Regions from separate parts of the Agrobacterium sp. 22094 genome, predicted to be linked through region 1. Evidence: riboswitches for the same ligand, from Rfam matches in the RefSeq annotation. Region 1 holds a riboswitch; each other region holds the start of a gene.
What was found. A riboswitch is a leader RNA that binds a small molecule or an ion and turns the genes downstream of it on or off. The one in region 1 is predicted to bind cobalamin.

Region 1 (4,209 bases):
CATCGACATGCACGGCGCCAAGACCCGGGAGATAGAAGCCGGATTTCGGCAGCGGTTCCGGCGTGACGCCAGGCCAGACATCGGTTTTAGCAAAGGCGGCAAGGCCTTCCGAAAGGCGGCGCATATTCTCCGGACCGCCTTCGCGGAAGAAGGAGAGGATCGAGGCGAGCCATGTCTGGTCGATAGTGGATTGCGCCTCGAGCTTTTCGTCGCGCTCGCTGCACTCACCGGGCAGAAGAAGGAGCTTGATGCCGCGCCTGCGCGCCATCCTCGCCAGCTGATCGACGCCGTAGCGCCAGCGATCCGCCCCACCCAGAATCCGGATAAGGATCAGCTTGGCATGCTCCGCCGTCTTTTCGATCCAGAGGTCGACGGACATGGGATGGCGCATTTCGGAAAGATTGGCGACGCTGAGCGAAACGCCTGAGTCGTCTGGCCAGGCGCGCTGCAGACCTGCAAGGTCGCTGGACGAGAAAGACAGCACCACCACATCCGCCTGGGGCTGGTTGAGATCAACCGGCTCGATCAGGTCGTCCAGCGACGAGGATGTGGTGGCGAGAATATGCATGATGCGTCAGGCAGCCAGCATCTGTTCGATCTTCTCGCGGTTGAGGCCCTTTTCGCCAATCACCACAAGCGCCGAACGGCGCACTTCGCCCGCAGCCCAGGGGCGATCGAAATAGTGGTTGACGCGCGAGCCGACGGCCTGAACCTGTAAGCGCATCGGCTTGGAGGAGACTTCAACGAAGCCTTTGATGCGCAGGACATTCTCGGATGCCGCCGTCTGGGCGATACGCTGAGCAAGCGCCTCAGGATCTGACACTGCGCCAAGCTCGACGACGAAGCTGTCGAACTCGTCGTGATCGTGGTCTTCTTCATCATCATGGTGGGTACGGCGGTTTTCAATATCGTTCTCGACGGCAAGCCCGAGCCCGATCAGAACCGCAGGATCGATCTGGCCATGCGATGCGACAACGATCTTCGCAGCCTTTGGCAGATGCTCCGTGATGTGTGCCTTGGCGCGCTCCAGGCCATCCGCATCGAGAAGATCGCCCTTGGTCAGCACGATCAGGTCGGCGCAGGCGATCTGGTCTTCGAAAACTTCCTCGACAGGATCATCATGATCGAGCGCTTCGTCATTCGCGCGCTGGGCGGCGAGTGCATCCATGTCGTGCGACACCATGCCTTCGGCAAGCGCTGCGCCATCGGCCACCGCAATGACGGCATCGACGGTAACGCGGCTCTTGATCGCCGGCCATTGGAAGGCCTGGACGAGGGGTTTAGGCAGTGCGAGGCCGGAGGTTTCGATCAGGATATGTTCGACCTTGGGCTGGCGGCTGAGGATCTGTTCGATGGCCGGCTGAAAATCATCGGCAACCGTGCAGCAGATGCAGCCATTGGCAAGCTCGACGATATTTTCTTCCGGGCAGCTTTCGATGCCGCAGCCTTTGAGGATTTCGCCATCGATGCCGACATCGCCGAACTCGTTGACGATGATTGCCAGTCGCTTGCCATCGAGCTTTTCCAGAAGGCCGCGCAGCAGCGTGGTTTTGCCGGCGCCCAGAAAGCCGGTGACGATGGTGCAGGGAACGCGCTCTAGCGTGGTCATGATGTCTCCTCGACGAAATTCAAAGGGGGGATGCGCGCGACCATGCCGCGCTTCAAACTATCGGGACGGCCGCGCCAGGGCATCAGGCCATCGGCGGAGGTGGAAAGCAGGCGCGCACCGGTGATCAGATCCTCGGCGTTTTCAGGCGTCAGACCGCCAAACACATAGGACCAGCCGTCGGCTGTGCGCATTGCAGCGCTGGCGCCACGCTTGCAATTGGCAAGACAATTGACGCTGCGCACCTCGACATTTGCATCAGTGCCAAGCGCGATCGCCGCTTGCGCGAGAAGCGCACCGGGCCGGGGTTCCGCATTCGGCTCCGCCTCGTCGCGGCAGCTGCGACAGACATAGACGACCAGGCCGGACGCTTCGCGCGTGTCGGTTGATCCTTCGGTCCGTGACGATGTTGAGGTAATATCCAAACCGTATCCGCTTCCGCCATTCAAACATGCAAGGGGTGCGGATGCCGAAGACGGAATGCGAGACAGCGCAAACCGAAACTCGGCGAGACCGACTGACCGGAGCACCCCGCCCGGCAGACGTTTTGTTCTGAAACGGCAGGTCTCCTGGCTTGCGGCTTGAATGAGCGCCCTTGCACCGCCTTCCCGGATCGAAATCCAGTGGCTTTACGGTGTGGGCTCGCCGCTTACAGTTGCGGGGGCAGCCACGGATTGACCCGAAGAGTGGGCGGAACCGTGTTCCCTCTTAGCTTTTCCCGTTGCCGGAAAAAGACCGTCAGTGCCCTACCTTTACGGGCAAGCCGCGCCTTGGTCAATGCAGGCATCGTTACGCCTCTCATAGGCTCCATTGCGGAGGAGGGCGTTTTGACTATAGTCGCCGCTTCTGAAAACGGCTCGGAAGGACATGGGACATCATGACACGCGAGATCAGCGACAGCGAGGCCGCCCGCCACCGCAAAAAGATGGTGAACCGCAAGAGCGTGCAGGATGCGGAAGTGGCCGAAAAGACCATCGAGAAGGGTCTGTTGATGGTCAATACGGGTCCCGGCAAGGGCAAGTCGACGGCCGCGTTCGGCCTTGCGCTTCGGATGCTCGGCACGGGCAGACGCGTCGGCATCGTTCAGTTCATCAAGGGTGCGTGGTCGACCGGCGAGCAGCAGGCGCTGACGATTTTCGGCGACCGGGTGGAATGGCGCACCATGGGTGAAGGTTTCACGTGGGACACGCAGGATCTAAAGCGCGACGTCGCGGCAGCCACGAAAGCCTGGGAAGAAGCCAAGATGCTGATGGCCGACCAAACGATTGGTCTTCTGGTGCTGGACGAGCTGAACATTGCGCTGCGCTATGACTATCTCGATCTGACGGAGGTCGTCGCCACCTTGCAGAGCCGCCGTCCTGATCTCCACATCATCGTCACCGGCCGCAACGCCAAGCCACCCTTGATCGAGGCAGCCGACATGGTGACGGAGATGACGCTGGTCAAGCATCACTTCAAGGCGGGCGTCAAAGCCCAATCCGGCATCGAGTACTGATCCATGGCCGCCAGATCCATCATGTTTCAGGGAACCGGCTCGGATGTCGGCAAGTCGCTGATGGTGGCGGGTCTGGCGCGCGCTTTTACCCGGCGCGGACTTTCGGTGTTGCCCTTCAAGCCGCAGAACATGTCCAATAACGCGGCGGTCACAGCCGATGGCGGCGAGATCGGCAGGGCGCAAGCGTTGCAAGCACGCGCCGCTGGTGTGCCGCTGTCAGTGCACATGAACCCCGTTCTGTTGAAGCCCCAGAGCGAAACGGGTGCGCAGCTCGTGGTTCAGGGAAAAATTCTCGGCAATGCGAAAGCAGCCGACTATCAACAGATGAAGGCCGGGCTGATGCCCCGGGTGCTGGAAAGCTTCGATCACCTGAAGACCCACGCTGATCTGGTGCTGGTGGAAGGCGCCGGCAGCGCATCGGAAGTCAATCTTCGCGCCAACGACATTGCCAATATGGGCTTTGCCCGGGCAGCCGATGTTCCCGTGATCCTGATCGGCGATATCGACCGGGGAGGGGTCATTGCCAGCCTCGTCGGCACGAAGACAGTGGTGGATCCGGACGACGCCTCGATGATCGGAGGCTTCATCGTCAACCGTTTTCGCGGCGATCCTTCGCTGTTCGATGAAGGCATGCGCATTATCGCCGAGCATACTGGCTGGACGTCCATCGGCCTCCTGCCGCATTTTGCCGAGGCGGCCCGTCTGCCTGCCGAAGATGCACTGGGTTTAACCGGCAACGGCCAATCGAAGCCCGGTGCGAAAATCCGCATCGCCGTGCTGATCCTCCCACATATCTCCAACTTCGACGATCTCGATCCGCTCGATATCGAGCCGGATGTCGAACTGGTCCGCGTGCGTCCCGGGACTGCTATTCCCGGCGATTGCGCCCTCATCCTGCTCTGCGGATCGAAATCGACGATCGCTGATCTGGCCGTCTTGAAGCAGGCCGGTTTCGATATCGACATCAAGGCGCACCTTCGCCGTGGCGGCTTTGTGCTTGGTCTCTGCGGCGGCTATCAGATGCTTGGACGTCTCTTATCGGACCCGGACGGCATGGAAGGTCCGCCTTCCACCGTTGATGGGCTTGGGTTGCTGAATGTCGAAACGG
Region 2 (4,209 bases), on a different contig from region 1:
AGAACCTGGCCGGCGATGATGGTCCGGGAGAGAATATCGGCTGCGATCATGAAGATGGCGCCGATCAGCGCGGCGGCCGGCAACAGGCGTCCGTGACGAACACCGACAACAAGACGGGCTGCATGGGGAATGACGAGACCGATAAAGCCGATCGATCCGACAATGCTGACCATAACGGCCGTCATCAAGGCAGACGTGCCCGTCAGCACGACATAGACGCGGCGCACGGGAATGCCAAGAGAGGCGGCCGACTCCGCTCCGAAGGTAAAGGCGTCCAGGGCGCGGGCATGCCAGAGGCAGACGATAAGACCGAACATGGCTATGGGAAGGGCAAGCGAGACATCCGTCCAGCGAACGCCGGAGAGGTTGCCGAGCAGCCAGAACATGATGCCGCGCGCCTGCTCCGCATTGGCGGCCTTGGTGACAATGAATGAGGTAAGCGCGTTGAACAATTGCGAACCGGCGACGCCGGCGAGGATGATTGCGCTGTTACCCCGCCCTGCCCTGAGCGCCAGCAGGCTGACAAGCGCAAAAGCTACGAGCGCACCAAGAAATGCACCGAGCGGCAGTGTCAGCATGCCCGCGCCGAAGCCAAGGAGGGCGACGCTGACCGCGCCGGTCGATGCTCCAGCGGAGATGCCGAGAATATAGGGGTCGGCCAGAGGATTGCGCAGCAGCGATTGCAGCACGACACCGGAGACGGCAAGCGCTGCCCCGCAACAGGCGGCAACCACGGCTCGGCTCAAACGATAGTTCCAGATGATCCCCTCATCGATGGCATCCAGTGGATATCCGGCATGCCAGAGGCGATTGGCGACGGTCTTGGCGACAACCTCCATCGGAATGGAGGTTTCGCCAATCGAGGCGCCCAGCCAAAGCGCCACCAGAAGACACCCGGCTGCAATGACGGCAGCGCGGGTGTAAAGAAAGGGAACGGGCATCCTCTTACTTCGCCAGACCAAGTTGGACGATCTGGTCGGCCAGCACCTCGATGCCGTCGATGGTGCGGATCGTCGGGTTCATCGCCTGCGCATCCATGACGACGATATGGTTGTCCTTCACCGCTGGCATCAGGCTTGTGACGGGATCATCTTTCAGGAATTTCAGTTTCACGGCGATATCGTCGGCTGGAAACCGGCGGCGGTCCATCTTGCCTGCGACTATGATCGTGGGGTTGGACTTGGCGATGGTTTCCCAACCGACGGTCGGCCATTCCTCATCACTGTCGATGACATTCTTGATGCCGAGCGCCGACATGATGTAGCCGGGAGCACCATTCTTGCCCGCCACGTAAGGATCGATATCCAGTTCGGCGCTGGAGAACCAGAAGACAGCCGAGAGCTTACCATTCACGGATGCGATCTTCTGACGCGCAGCACCCTCGCGGGCCTTCAGGTCGGCGATGAGCTTCTCACCTCGATCCTGCACGTTGAAGATTTGCGCGAGTTCAGCAATTTCCTGGTAGATCTGGTCCATGGTGAAGACCGAATGTCTGACACCATCGCCGCCGCCCGAATTGTCCTTACCCGTGCAATCGGCAGGCGACGTGTAAACCGGGATACCAAGCTCTTCAAATTGCTCAGGCTTTGCCACAATGCCTTCCGGACCGACATGCCATTGAAACTGAGCGGTTACGAGGTCCGGCTTTTTGGCAACCACACTCTCGAAACTCGGATCATTGTCCGCGAGGCGCTCGACCGTGGCGTTGGCCTCTTCGTATCCCTTGATAACCGGGCCGATCCAGACGGCCGTACCGACAACCTTGTCGGCCAGTCCGAGCAGATAGAGAATTTCCGTGGTGCTCTGACCAAGAGAAACGGTGCGCTGTGGAGCATGCGTGAAGGTGACGTCCCTGCCGCAATTTTTCAGCGTCGAGGGGTAGGTCGTTTCCGCAGCCTCTGCCGTTTTCGGCACGATCGAGAGCGCAGTGAGTGCAGCGGCCAGAAACGCGCCGGTGAAATGAAATGTCATGGTCCGATAATCCCCGAAATCGTCGACGTTGCCGACAAGCAAGACGCCGTCATGTGAGCGCGAATGAAACACTCATTCGACAGCCACGGGAGTGAGACGATCGAGAACGAGGGAAAAAGACAGATGGATGTGAGCGCTGAAGGGCGCAAATAACAATCATGACGTCTCCTGTTCAGGGCATCCCCGCCCGTGACATTGGAATGAACTTATGACGGCAGGTCTCCTGGCTCACGGATGATCGTCTTGCCCGCCTTCCCACGATAATTCGCAGTGGCCTGACGCAGGTGAATGCGCCACGAGTGCTCGACAATCCGCTTACAGTTGCGGGGGCAGCCACGGCATTGGAGATATCCCCTCACCGTGTTCCCTATTATTCCTCACGATCACTCGCTTGGAACCGTCGCCAGCCAGATAGACCTATTTGATCTCGTCCGTCAAGCAAGTCTCTGTAATGTTATTACATATCAAAAACAAGTGGATCATTGTGCTGAGAATAAACAAAATGGCCGGAACGAAGTCCCGGCCATCAAGGGTTTTAGCGAAATGATCTGGTTATGGGAGCGTGTAGGCGATGACATAATCACCCGGCTTCGTCCCCACCGAACCGTGGCCGCCTGCAACCATCACGACATATTGCTTGCCGTCGTCGAGAGCGTAGGTCATGGGCGTGGCCTGCCCACCTGCGGGAAGGCGTGCTTCCCAAAGCTGCTTGCCGCTCGTCAGATCGTAAGCGCGCAGATAATCGTCCACCGCTGCGCCAAGGAAAGCGACGCCACCTTTGGTGATCATCGGACCGCCGATACCCGGCACACCGACCTTGAAGGGAAGTGGCAGCGGCGTCATGTCGTAAACGGTGCCGTTCTTGTGCTTATAGGCAACCTTGCCGGTTCTGAGATCGGCACCGGCGACATAACCCCATGGCGGCGCCTGGCAGGGAATGCCGATCGGGCTCAGGAACGGGCCCATCAGCACGCCATAGGGTGCACCATCATTGCGGTTCAGACCCTGCTCGCTGCCCTTCTCATCCTGACCTCGCGGTGGAATCTGGTCGCGCGGAACGAGCTGTGAGGTGAAGGCGAGATAGGTCGGCATGCCGAACATGACCTGGCGTTCGGGATCGACTGCGACACTGCCCCAGTTGAAGGTGCCAAAATTGCCAGGGTAGATGATCGATCCATTCAGCGACGGCGGCGTGTAACGACCTTCGTAGTTCAGCTGATGGAACTTGATGCGGCAGGCGAGCTGATCGAACAGCGAGACACCCCACATGTTCTTTTCCTGCAGCGGTTCCGGCTTGAAGGTCAAGGCAGATGTGGGCTGCGTCGGCGCGGAGAAATCCTCGGGGATTGCCCCACCGGGTGCCGGCTCTTCGGTCACCGGCAGGATGGGCTCACCCGTCCGACGGTCCAGCACATAGATATCACCCTGCTTGGTCGGGCCGACAAGAGCGGGAACAGATTGGCCATCCGGCTTGGTGATATCGAGCAGCACCGGCTGGGCCGGCACATCCATATCCCAGAGATCGTGATGCACTGTCTGCCGTACCCAGCGGTCCTGCCCGGTGTTTACGTCGAGTGCCACGATCGACGAGGAGTACTTCTCTACATTCTCGCTCCGACCCATTCCGAGCTGGTCAGGAACTTGATTTCCCAAAGGGATGTAGACGAGCCCAAGCGCTTCATCGACGCTGAATACGGACCAGCTGTTGGGAGAGTTGGTCGTATAGGTCTGACCCGGCGGAAGCGGTTGGGTCTGGGTAGGGTTTCCGGAATCCCAGTTCCACAGCAGCTCTCCGCTGTTCACATCGAAGGCGCGAATAACGCCCGACTGTTCCTGGGTGGAGTAGTTGTCATTGACCGCGCCGCCGACGATGATCTTGTTGCCGGCAATGGCGGGCGGCGATGTGGAATAGTAGTAGCCAGCCGGATTGTACTTCATACCGACTTCGAGGTGGAGAACACCCTGATCGGCGAAAGACGTGCAAACCTTGCCACTTTCGGCGTCGAGCGCGATCAGACGAGCATCGGATGTTGGGAGATAAACGCGGGCGGCGCATTGCGAACCGGCCTGAGCGGCTGGATCGGCATAGTAAGTCACGCCGCGGCATGTCTGGTGCTGGCGATTGGGATTCAGGCCGACATTCGGATCATATTTCCACTTTTCCTTGCCGGTCGCCGCATCGATGGCGATCGCCCAATTGTGCGGGGTGCAGAGGAAGAGTGTCTTGCCAACCTTCAG
Region 3 (4,209 bases), on a different contig from region 1:
CTAAAAGCAGCACCAACGCACATGAGGAGAGGCACAAGAGCGGTCAGTTCAAGACGTTCAAGGCCGATCACTGCGAGACCGGAAAAGGCAACGGCTGCACCGGCGATATGAGACTTCAGCGGAATTTCACCGAGCATCGTCACGGCCAGCGCCATGGTGAAAAACGCCTGCGACTGCATGACGAGCGAGGCAAGCCCTGCAGGCAGGCCCCACTTGATCGCCGTATAGAGCAGGCCGAATTGCGCGCAGCCCATGACCATGCCGTAGACGACCATGTGCTTCCACGGAACCTTCGGGCGCGGCAGAAAGAAGATCAGCGGCACGGCTGCGAAGAGGTAACGCAAGGCTGTGAGAAACAGCGGCGGCATATCCATGACGCCGACCTTGATCACCACGAAGTTGAAGCCCCAGAGGAAGACGGTGACCAAGGCAAGAAGGATGTGCGGCACTGACATTGATATATTCCAGAACTCGGCGCCGCACGGAATGGCGACGGTTTAGGCGACGGCTTTCTTCCAGCCCGCCGCGAGCAGTCCGGCACCGATCAATAGCCCGCCACCGGTGCGATTGACGACGCGCTGGACGGAGGGCTTGCGGATGGTGTTACGGGCCGCACTTGCCAGCAACCCATAAAGAGCGGCGTTGCAAGTCGCAAGCACAAGAAAAGTAACTTCGAAAATAAGCACCTGCGGCCAGAAAGGCGGGGTCGGCACCAGGAACTGCGGCAGGAAGGCAACGAAGAAGATGATGCTCTTCGGGTTCAGCGCCGTGACGATGTAGGTGTGAAGGAAGATCTTCAGCGGACGCTCACGACCCGTCACGTCACCCTCGCCTTGCGTCGACGTGCCGACAGGCGCGCGCCAGAGCTTGATTCCGAGATAGATCAGATAGGCAGCACCCACCCACTTCAAGACAGTGAAGAGAGCGGCGGAGGTCGCGAGCAGTGCACCAAGACCCAGCATGGACGCCGTCATGGCGGTAAAGTCGCCAAGCGCTACACCGGCGACGGTCGCGCTGCTTGCCTTGCGACCGTGACCAAGTGCGTAGGATATGACCAGCAAGATCGTCGGTCCTGGAATGGCGAGCATAATGGCGGATGCGGCAACGAATGCCAGCCAGTTTTCAATCGGCATAATATGATCCCCTCTCGAAATGAGAGTGAACTAAGCCACCGGTCATGAGGACTGGCAAGTGGATTTTTGGCTGCCAAGCAAAGCAAGCTCCACACGGAGGAACCTCCCTATTTCTCGCCCCACCGGTCTTTGAAAATCAGTTCGTCCAGCGGCAAACGCTGACGCCAGCCCTTCAACGCGAGTTCCGGTTCGGCATAGAGTTCCGAGACAAAGCCGACGCAGAGCCACGCGACGATTTCGATATGGTCAGGGATACCCAGGATCTTTCGAATATCGTCGTCATGGAAGATGCTGACCCAACCGACGCCGACGCCTTCGGCGCGTGCCGCCAGCCAGAGGTTCTGAACGGCGCAGACGGTCGAGTAGACATCCATGCGCGGATTGTGCGTCCGCCCGAGCACGACATCGCCACCTCTTGTCGGATCGCAGGTGACGCAGATGGAGAGCGGTGCCTTCCTGATGCCTTCCAGCTTGAGGCTTCGGTAGAGTGACTGCTTATCGTCGGGAAACATCAAGGCCGCTTCCTGATTGGCGCGGCTGAAAGCCTGCCACACGGCGTTTTTGATGTCTGCACCGCTGACGAGGGTAAAATTCCATGGCTGCATGAAACCCACCGAGGGGGCGGCGTGCGCTGCGGAAAGCAGCTTGTTGATCAGTTCATCCGAGAGCGGGTCCGGGAGAAACTCGTTGCGGACATCGCGGCGGGTTTCGATGGCGCGGTAGACCGCAGCCTTTTCGTGCTCGGCAAATTCAAAAGCCGGCATCAGGCTGTGCCGGGTATCATCAGGTCGCATCGTCAATCCCCAACAATGCAGAAAGACCACGTGCGCGCCTGTCAGGCAGGGCACAAACGCTCTTCCTCACAACCTGCCGCCGTCCGCGCGGACTGGTCTATCGTGTCAGGCCGGTCTTCTGACTTGGCTTCGTCTGCCGTTGCCGCCTTCCCGATTGCTCAGTGGCCTATGGCAACAGGCATCCGCCTTACAGCGTTGGGCACGTTGCGGTCTTGCACCGCATTCCCGATTCTCCTGCCAAAGGCAGGCACCTGACGACGTTGCGTATGGGCAATTGCCGATCAGAAGGCAAGCGCTGCAGGTCTACCCAACCGGAAAATATCGCACATAGGCGAATTCGTCACCGTCCGGTGACCAGTTGGGCGAGTTCATCGTTCCTTGCCCGCCAAAGAGATCGAAGAGCGTTTCGACGTTGCCACCGTCCGGGTCCATCAGTCGCACACGAACATCGAGATCACGCGGGTGGTCGAAGACGTCGCCGTCATAGGAAATGAAAACGACCTTGTCTCCCTTGGGAGAGGGGTGCGGAAACCAGTCGCCATATGGGCTATCGGTAATGCGCTCCACGCCCGATCCATCCGGTCTCACCCGCCAGATTTGCATCTGTCCTGTGCGGCTGGAGTTGAAGTAGATCCACTGACCATCGGGCGAATAATCCGGACCGTCATTTCGCCCCTCGCCATGGGTCAGGCGTGTTTCGGTGCCGGTTTCGATGTCCATGGCATAAATATCGAAAACCTGATCCCTGATCCCGCAATAGGCAAAGCTTTTGCCGTCTGGCGCCCAACCATGCCAGTAGGAAGGCAGGTTCCGCGTCATCAGTTTCGGGGTGCCGCCGATGGGTGGAAGCAGATAGATCGCACTTTTGCCGAACTCGACCTTGTCGGAAATGGCATAAAGAGACCCGTCGGGCGAGATGCCGTGGTCGTTGTTGCACTGAACCGCGAAGCCGGTGTCTACCTTATCGACCGAGATGTCTCCGGTAAGGGACAGGCGGTAGAGCATGCCATCGCTGTTGAGCAGCAGATATTGCCCATCTGGAGACCAGTTCGGCGCTTCGAACAGCGTCTCGGTCTGCCAAACGATCCGATTTTCACGGGTACGGATATTGAATATCTCGACTGAACTTCGCATCGTTCCTCCCGTTGCGATTGCCCATTGACCAGTCGGACCTACCTGTCGCGGAACCGATTGGTAATAGGATAGCGGCGATCGCGCCCAAAATTCTTTTTGGTGATCTTCACGCCCGGTGCAGACTGCCGGCGCTTGTATTCGGCCAGATACAGCAGATGCTCGATGCGATGAACCGTTGCGACGTCGTGACCGCGCGCCACGATTTCGTCGACGGACATTTCCTGCTCCACCAGGCACTCGAGAATATCGTCGAGAACCGGATAGGGCGGAAGCGAATCCTGGTCGGTCTGGTTGGGCCGCAATTCGGCGGATGGGGCCTTGGAAATGATGTTGGCGGGGATGACTTCGCCCGAAGGCCCAAGCGCGCCAGGCGGCACATGGGCGTTGCGCCATTTGGAGATGGCATAGACCTGCATCTTGTAGAGGTCCTTAATGGGGTTGAAGCCACCGTTCATATCGCCGTAGAGCGTGGCATAGCCGACAGACATTTCCGACTTGTTGCCGGTGGTTACCACCATCGAGCCGAACTTGTTGGAAACGCCCATCAGGATCGTCCCGCGCGCGCGGCTCTGCAGGTTTTCCTCGGTGATGCCCTCTTCCGTTCCTTCGAACAGATCCGACAGCGCCGTCATGAAGCCATCGACAGGTTCGGCAATCGGAACGATGTCATAGCGGCAGCCGAGCGCCCTGGCGCAATCGGCGGCGTCCTTCAGCGATTCGTCCGAGGTATAGCGGTAGGGCAGCATGATGCAGCGCACCCGCTCCTCGCCCAGCGCATCGACCGCGATTGCTGCGCAGATGGCCGAATCGATGCCGCCGGATAGGCCGAGGACGACGCTCTTGAAGCCATTCTTGTTGACGTAGTCGCGGAAGCCCAGCATGCAGGCCCGGTAATCGGCCTCCTCGCCTTCGGGAATATGGGAAACCGGACCATGGCTGCAGTGCCAGCCATTCTCCGTGCGCTTCCAATCCGTCACCGCCAGCGTCGCTTCGAACTGGCTCATCTGGAAGGCAAGCGTCTTGTCGGCATTGAAACCGAAGCTCGCGCCATCGAACACAAGCTCATCCTGGCCACCGAGTTGGTTGACGAAGACCAGAGGCAGACCACTTTCAATGACCTGGCGGAGGGCGACCTGATGACGGACATC
Region 4 (4,209 bases), on a different contig from region 1:
CCGAGCGACAGCGTCTTGATGCGGATTTTCTCGTCGGCATTTTCGCGCTTGGTGTCGAGGAAACGCATGATGTCGGGGTGATGGGCATTGAGATAGACGGCGCCTGCACCCTGGCGCGCGCCAAGCTGGTTGGCGTAGGAGAAGGAATCCTCCAGGAGCTTCATCACCGGAATGACACCGGAGGACTGGTTTTCGATCTGTTTGATCGGCGCACCGGCTTCACGAAGATTGGTCAGTGAAAGGGCCACCCCGCCGCCGCGCTTCGAGAGCTGCAATGCCGAGTTGATGCCGCGGGCGATCGACTCCATATTGTCTTCCATGCGCAGCAGGAAGCATGACACGAGCTCTCCGCGCTGCTTCTTGCCCGCATTGAGAAAAGTCGGAGTTGCCGGCTGGAAGCGGCCGGAGATCATCTCATCCACCAGGCCGCGCGCCAGTGTCTCGTCGCCGCGCGCCAGCGTCAGCGCCACCATACAGACGCGGTCCTCGTACCGCTCCAGATACCGTTTTCCGTCGAAGGTTTTCAGCGTATAGGACGTGTAGTATTTGAAAGCCCCGAGGAATGTCGGGAAGCGGAATTTCTTCGCATAGGCATGGTCGAAGAGATCGCGGACGAAGTTGAAGGCGTACTGGTCCAGCACTACCTGCTCGTAATAGCCTTCACTCAAAAGATAATCGAGCTTTTCGCGCAGATTGTGAAAGAACACCGTGTTCTGGTTCACGTGCTGAAGAAAGTACTGGCGCGCTGCCAGCCTGTCCCTGTCCAGCTGAATCCGGCCATCCTCATCGTAAAGGTTCAGCATCGCATTCAGTGCATGGTAATCCAGCACTGCTGCGTCCGACTGCTTCAGGGGCCTCTCGAGTGTCAACGTGTCCAAAATCGTTCCAATCCCTGTCTGACATTGACGACGTCCTCACCCGTCCCCATCAGCTCGAAGCGATAGAGATAGGGCACGCCGCATTTGGCGGAGATGATGTCGCCGGCGATCCCGAAGGTCGCGCCGAAATTGCTATTGCCCGCAGCAATCACGCCGCGAAGGTTTGCTCGATTATTCGCATCGTTGAGGAAGCGAATGACCTGTTTGGGAACCGCGCCCTTGCCGTTCTCGCCGCTATAGGTCGGGACGATGAGGACGAACGGGCTTGGAACATGCAGAGTCACAGCAGCGCTGATCGGGATGCGGCGGGCGGGGGTGTCGAGCTTGGCCACGAAGCGATGCGTGTTTTCCGAGCGCGTCGAGAAGTAGACGATCTCCCCCGCCATAGTCTGCGTCACGATGCAAGCGTGCTGATCATGTCGGGCCGAAAGCCCCCCCAATGCGTCTCGCCGGCAATGACGACCGGCACCTGGCGATAGCCAAGACCGAGCACCCGCTCATAGGCCTGCTCGTCAGTCGAGACATCGACGATCGTGTAGTCGAGACCCTGACGATCGAGTGCGCGCGTCGTCGCAGTGCATTGAACGCAAGCGGGCTTGCTGTAGACGGTGATGCTCATTTTGATCCTCGTTGGAAAAAGGCATGGGAAATCGCTCTCGCGCCGCGGGGCGCGTGACGGTTTAAAAACAGGGTTGAACGCAAAGCCGAGGCCTGCCGGACAGTGCTGTGGCATGGCTTAGTAGCAAAAGCGCCGAACGCTTCTGTGCACCATGCCTCAGACGCCGGTTACTCCAACGGATAAAAGACTGAACTCGTAATCATAGGACTTCACCCCGAAGTGGCTCTACGCGGAGGCATGGGGGAAGCGAGACGCACAGGGTCATCCCGTACGCATTCGCGACCTTCCGGGCACCCCGCCGGTGGACGTATTTACTCAAGGCAGGTCTCCTGGCTCGCGGGTCGTCACATTCATCTCGCCTTCCCGAAACCTTATGTTTCAGTGGCTGCTGAGAGAATGCTCGCCGCTTACAGTTGCGGGGGCAGCTGCGGCATTGCTCCACCATTGCTGGCTTCGCGCACCGTATTCCCATCTTCGCTTCCGACAGAATCGGAAGAACCTTGAATACCAGATATAGTATGCATTTCGTTCAGTGCGTCAATAGGCTGTTGCAACGACGCGAACTGGGCTGATCTTGATATCAACAGGAAAAATCCCGACACCATAATATGAAGCAAACGGTCTTGTTTTGTGCAAGGAGAGGTGATTATAGGCGCAGGCATTGTGCGGCGGGAGCCGCGTTCAACAGGATCTTGGGTGATGATGAAGCGTCTTTTTGCGGCTGTGGGATTTTGTGCATTTGCGGGGTTTGCGGCAACCCCGGCGACGGCCGCGACGACCTATCCTCTGACGATCGAAAACTGCGGCGCCACGGTCACCTTCAACAAGGCGCCTGAGCGTGCCGTGGCACTCGGTCAGAACAGCGCCGAGATCATGCTGCTGCTTGGTCTTCAGGACAAGATGGTCGGCACTGCCTTCTGGCCGAACAAGGTTCTGCCGCAGGTCGCCGAGGCTAACGCCAAGGTCAAGGTTCTGACCGTCGAGTTTCCGACCTTCGAATCCATCCTGGCACAGAACCCGGACTTTGTGACCGCCGCCTTGCCGACACTCGTCGGCCCCACCAGCAAGGTGGCGAAGCGCGAAGATTTCGACAAGCTTGGCATCTCCACCTATCTTTCGCCCAGCATGTGCGCGCTGGACGACATGTCCAAAGACAAGTCCGGTTATGGCAATCGCTCCAAACTCTGGAACATGGAGACGCTGTATAAGGAGATCGATGATCTCTCGCAGATCTTTGACGTGGCCGACAAGGGGCAGGCCGTCATCGCCGACCTGAAGAAGCGCGAAGCTGCATTGCGTGCTGATGCGGCGAAGGATGGCAAGAAGCTTTCCTATGTCTTCTGGTTCTCCAGCCCGTCGCCGTCGGCTGACGCCTATCTCGGCGGCAAGAACAGCCCATCGGGCTATATCGCCGATCTGTTGGGCGGCACCAATGCCATTACCACCGAAACCGAATCTCCGGCCATTGGTTGGGAAACGATCATTGCCGCCGATCCCGACGTGATCGTCGTGACGCAGGTCGACCGCAATCGCTGGGAACTCGACAAGGCAGATGCAAAGATCAAGTTCCTGAATAGCGATCCTGCCACCAGCCAGATGAATGCCGTCAAGAACAAGGCGCTCGTCATCATGCCGGCGCAGGCGATGAACCCAAGCGTTCAGACGATCTACGGCGCCGAGCAGATTGCTCGGCAGTTGAAGACCCTCGGCCTGAAGTGAGTTCGGTGGCGGCGAAGGATCGATCAGGTAGCGGGATGCGGCGGCTTGTTGCCTCCGTAGCGCTCTATCTTGCGTGCTTCGCGACGATTGCCCTCGTGGTCGGCATCAGTGTCGGGATTGGCGATCTACCAATTCCGCTCTCTACCACCTATGCCGCCATCACCAACAAGCTCGGCTGGACGTCGGTCGAGATCAGCCGCATCCATGAGGCAGTGATCTGGGAGTACAGGCTGAGCCGCGCTCTCGTGGCCGTCTTCTGCGGCGCGGGCCTCGCCATGTGCGGCGCCATCATGCAGGCCATGCTGCGCAATCCGCTGGCTGAGCCCTATGTTCTCGGCATTTCCGCTGGCGCCTCGACCGGTGCCGTAGCCGTCGTCATTCTCGGGATCGGTGCCGGCGCAGTGTCGCTGTCTCTGGGTGCCTTCGTCGGCGCCTTTGCGGCATTCTTCCTGGTTGCCATTCTGTCCAATGGGGCGCGCGGTGGCGCAGACAGAACGATCTTGGCGGGTGTTGCAGCCGCTCAGCTTTTTAATGCCGCCACATCCTATGTGGTCACCACTTCCGGCAATGCCCAGCAGGCCCGCGACGTGATGTTCTGGCTTCTCGGCAGCTTCGGTGGCGTGCGTTGGCCGGATGTCGGTCTCGTGTCCATCGTCGTCGGTCTCGGTCTGATCTGCTGCCTCTTCCATGCGCGCGTGCTGGATGCCTTTGCCTTCGGCGATGAGGCGGCCGCCTCACTCGGTGTCAATGTCGGGCGCACGCGCATCATTCTCTTTGCGCTGACCGCAGTCATCACCGCCACCATCGTCAGTATGGTGGGGACGATCGGCTTTGTCGGTCTCGTGGTTCCGCATGCAGCACGTTTCGTCGTCGGGCCGCTGCACGCACGGCTCTTGCCGGCCTGCGCCATCACCGGGGCGATCTTCATGGTGCTCGCCGATATCGCCTCGCGCACGCTTGTGCCGCAGCAGGTTCTGCCCATCGGCGTGGTGA

Region 2: another riboswitch for cobalamin. It lies ahead of ACTJK5_RS20750 (ABC transporter substrate-binding protein); the one in region 1 lies ahead of ACTJK5_RS20205 (DUF1636 family protein).
Region 3: another riboswitch for cobalamin. It lies ahead of bluB (5,6-dimethylbenzimidazole synthase); the one in region 1 lies ahead of ACTJK5_RS20205 (DUF1636 family protein).
Region 4: another riboswitch for cobalamin. It lies ahead of nrdH (glutaredoxin-like protein NrdH); the one in region 1 lies ahead of ACTJK5_RS20205 (DUF1636 family protein).

The regions. Positions count from the first base shown of each region.
Region 1 covers NZ_JBQEPX010000005.1:288,856-293,064, forward strand. The annotation lists gene cobN (cobaltochelatase subunit CobN) at 1-568, opposite strand, end outside; gene cobW (cobalamin biosynthesis protein CobW) at 575-1,612, opposite strand; gene ACTJK5_RS20205 (DUF1636 family protein) at 1,606-2,031, opposite strand; cobalamin riboswitch at 2,149-2,361, opposite strand; gene cobO (cob(I)yrinic acid a,c-diamide adenosyltransferase) at 2,484-3,101, shown strand; gene ACTJK5_RS20215 (cobyric acid synthase) at 3,105-4,209, shown strand, end outside.
Region 2 covers NZ_JBQEPX010000006.1:31,529-35,737, forward strand. The annotation lists gene ACTJK5_RS20745 (FecCD family ABC transporter permease) at 1-941, opposite strand, end outside; gene ACTJK5_RS20750 (ABC transporter substrate-binding protein) at 946-1,971, opposite strand; cobalamin riboswitch at 2,168-2,388, opposite strand; gene ACTJK5_RS20755 (glucose/quinate/shikimate family membrane-bound PQQ-dependent dehydrogenase) at 2,524-4,209, opposite strand, start outside.
Region 3 covers NZ_JBQEPX010000001.1:1,251,593-1,255,801, forward strand. The annotation lists gene ACTJK5_RS05970 (EamA family transporter) at 1-455, opposite strand, end outside; gene ACTJK5_RS05975 (LysE family translocator) at 498-1,133, opposite strand; gene bluB (5,6-dimethylbenzimidazole synthase) at 1,241-1,927, opposite strand; cobalamin riboswitch at 2,019-2,197, opposite strand; gene ACTJK5_RS05985 (TolB family protein) at 2,231-3,061, opposite strand; gene ACTJK5_RS05990 (NAD+ synthase) at 3,100-4,209, opposite strand, start outside.
Region 4 covers NZ_JBQEPX010000003.1:167,891-172,099, forward strand. The annotation lists gene nrdE (class 1b ribonucleoside-diphosphate reductase subunit alpha) at 1-878, opposite strand, end outside; gene nrdI (class Ib ribonucleoside-diphosphate reductase assembly flavoprotein NrdI) at 866-1,264, opposite strand; gene nrdH (glutaredoxin-like protein NrdH) at 1,273-1,497, opposite strand; cobalamin riboswitch at 1,800-2,015, opposite strand; gene ACTJK5_RS15670 (ABC transporter substrate-binding protein) at 2,197-3,216, shown strand; gene ACTJK5_RS15675 (FecCD family ABC transporter permease) at 3,252-4,209, shown strand, end outside.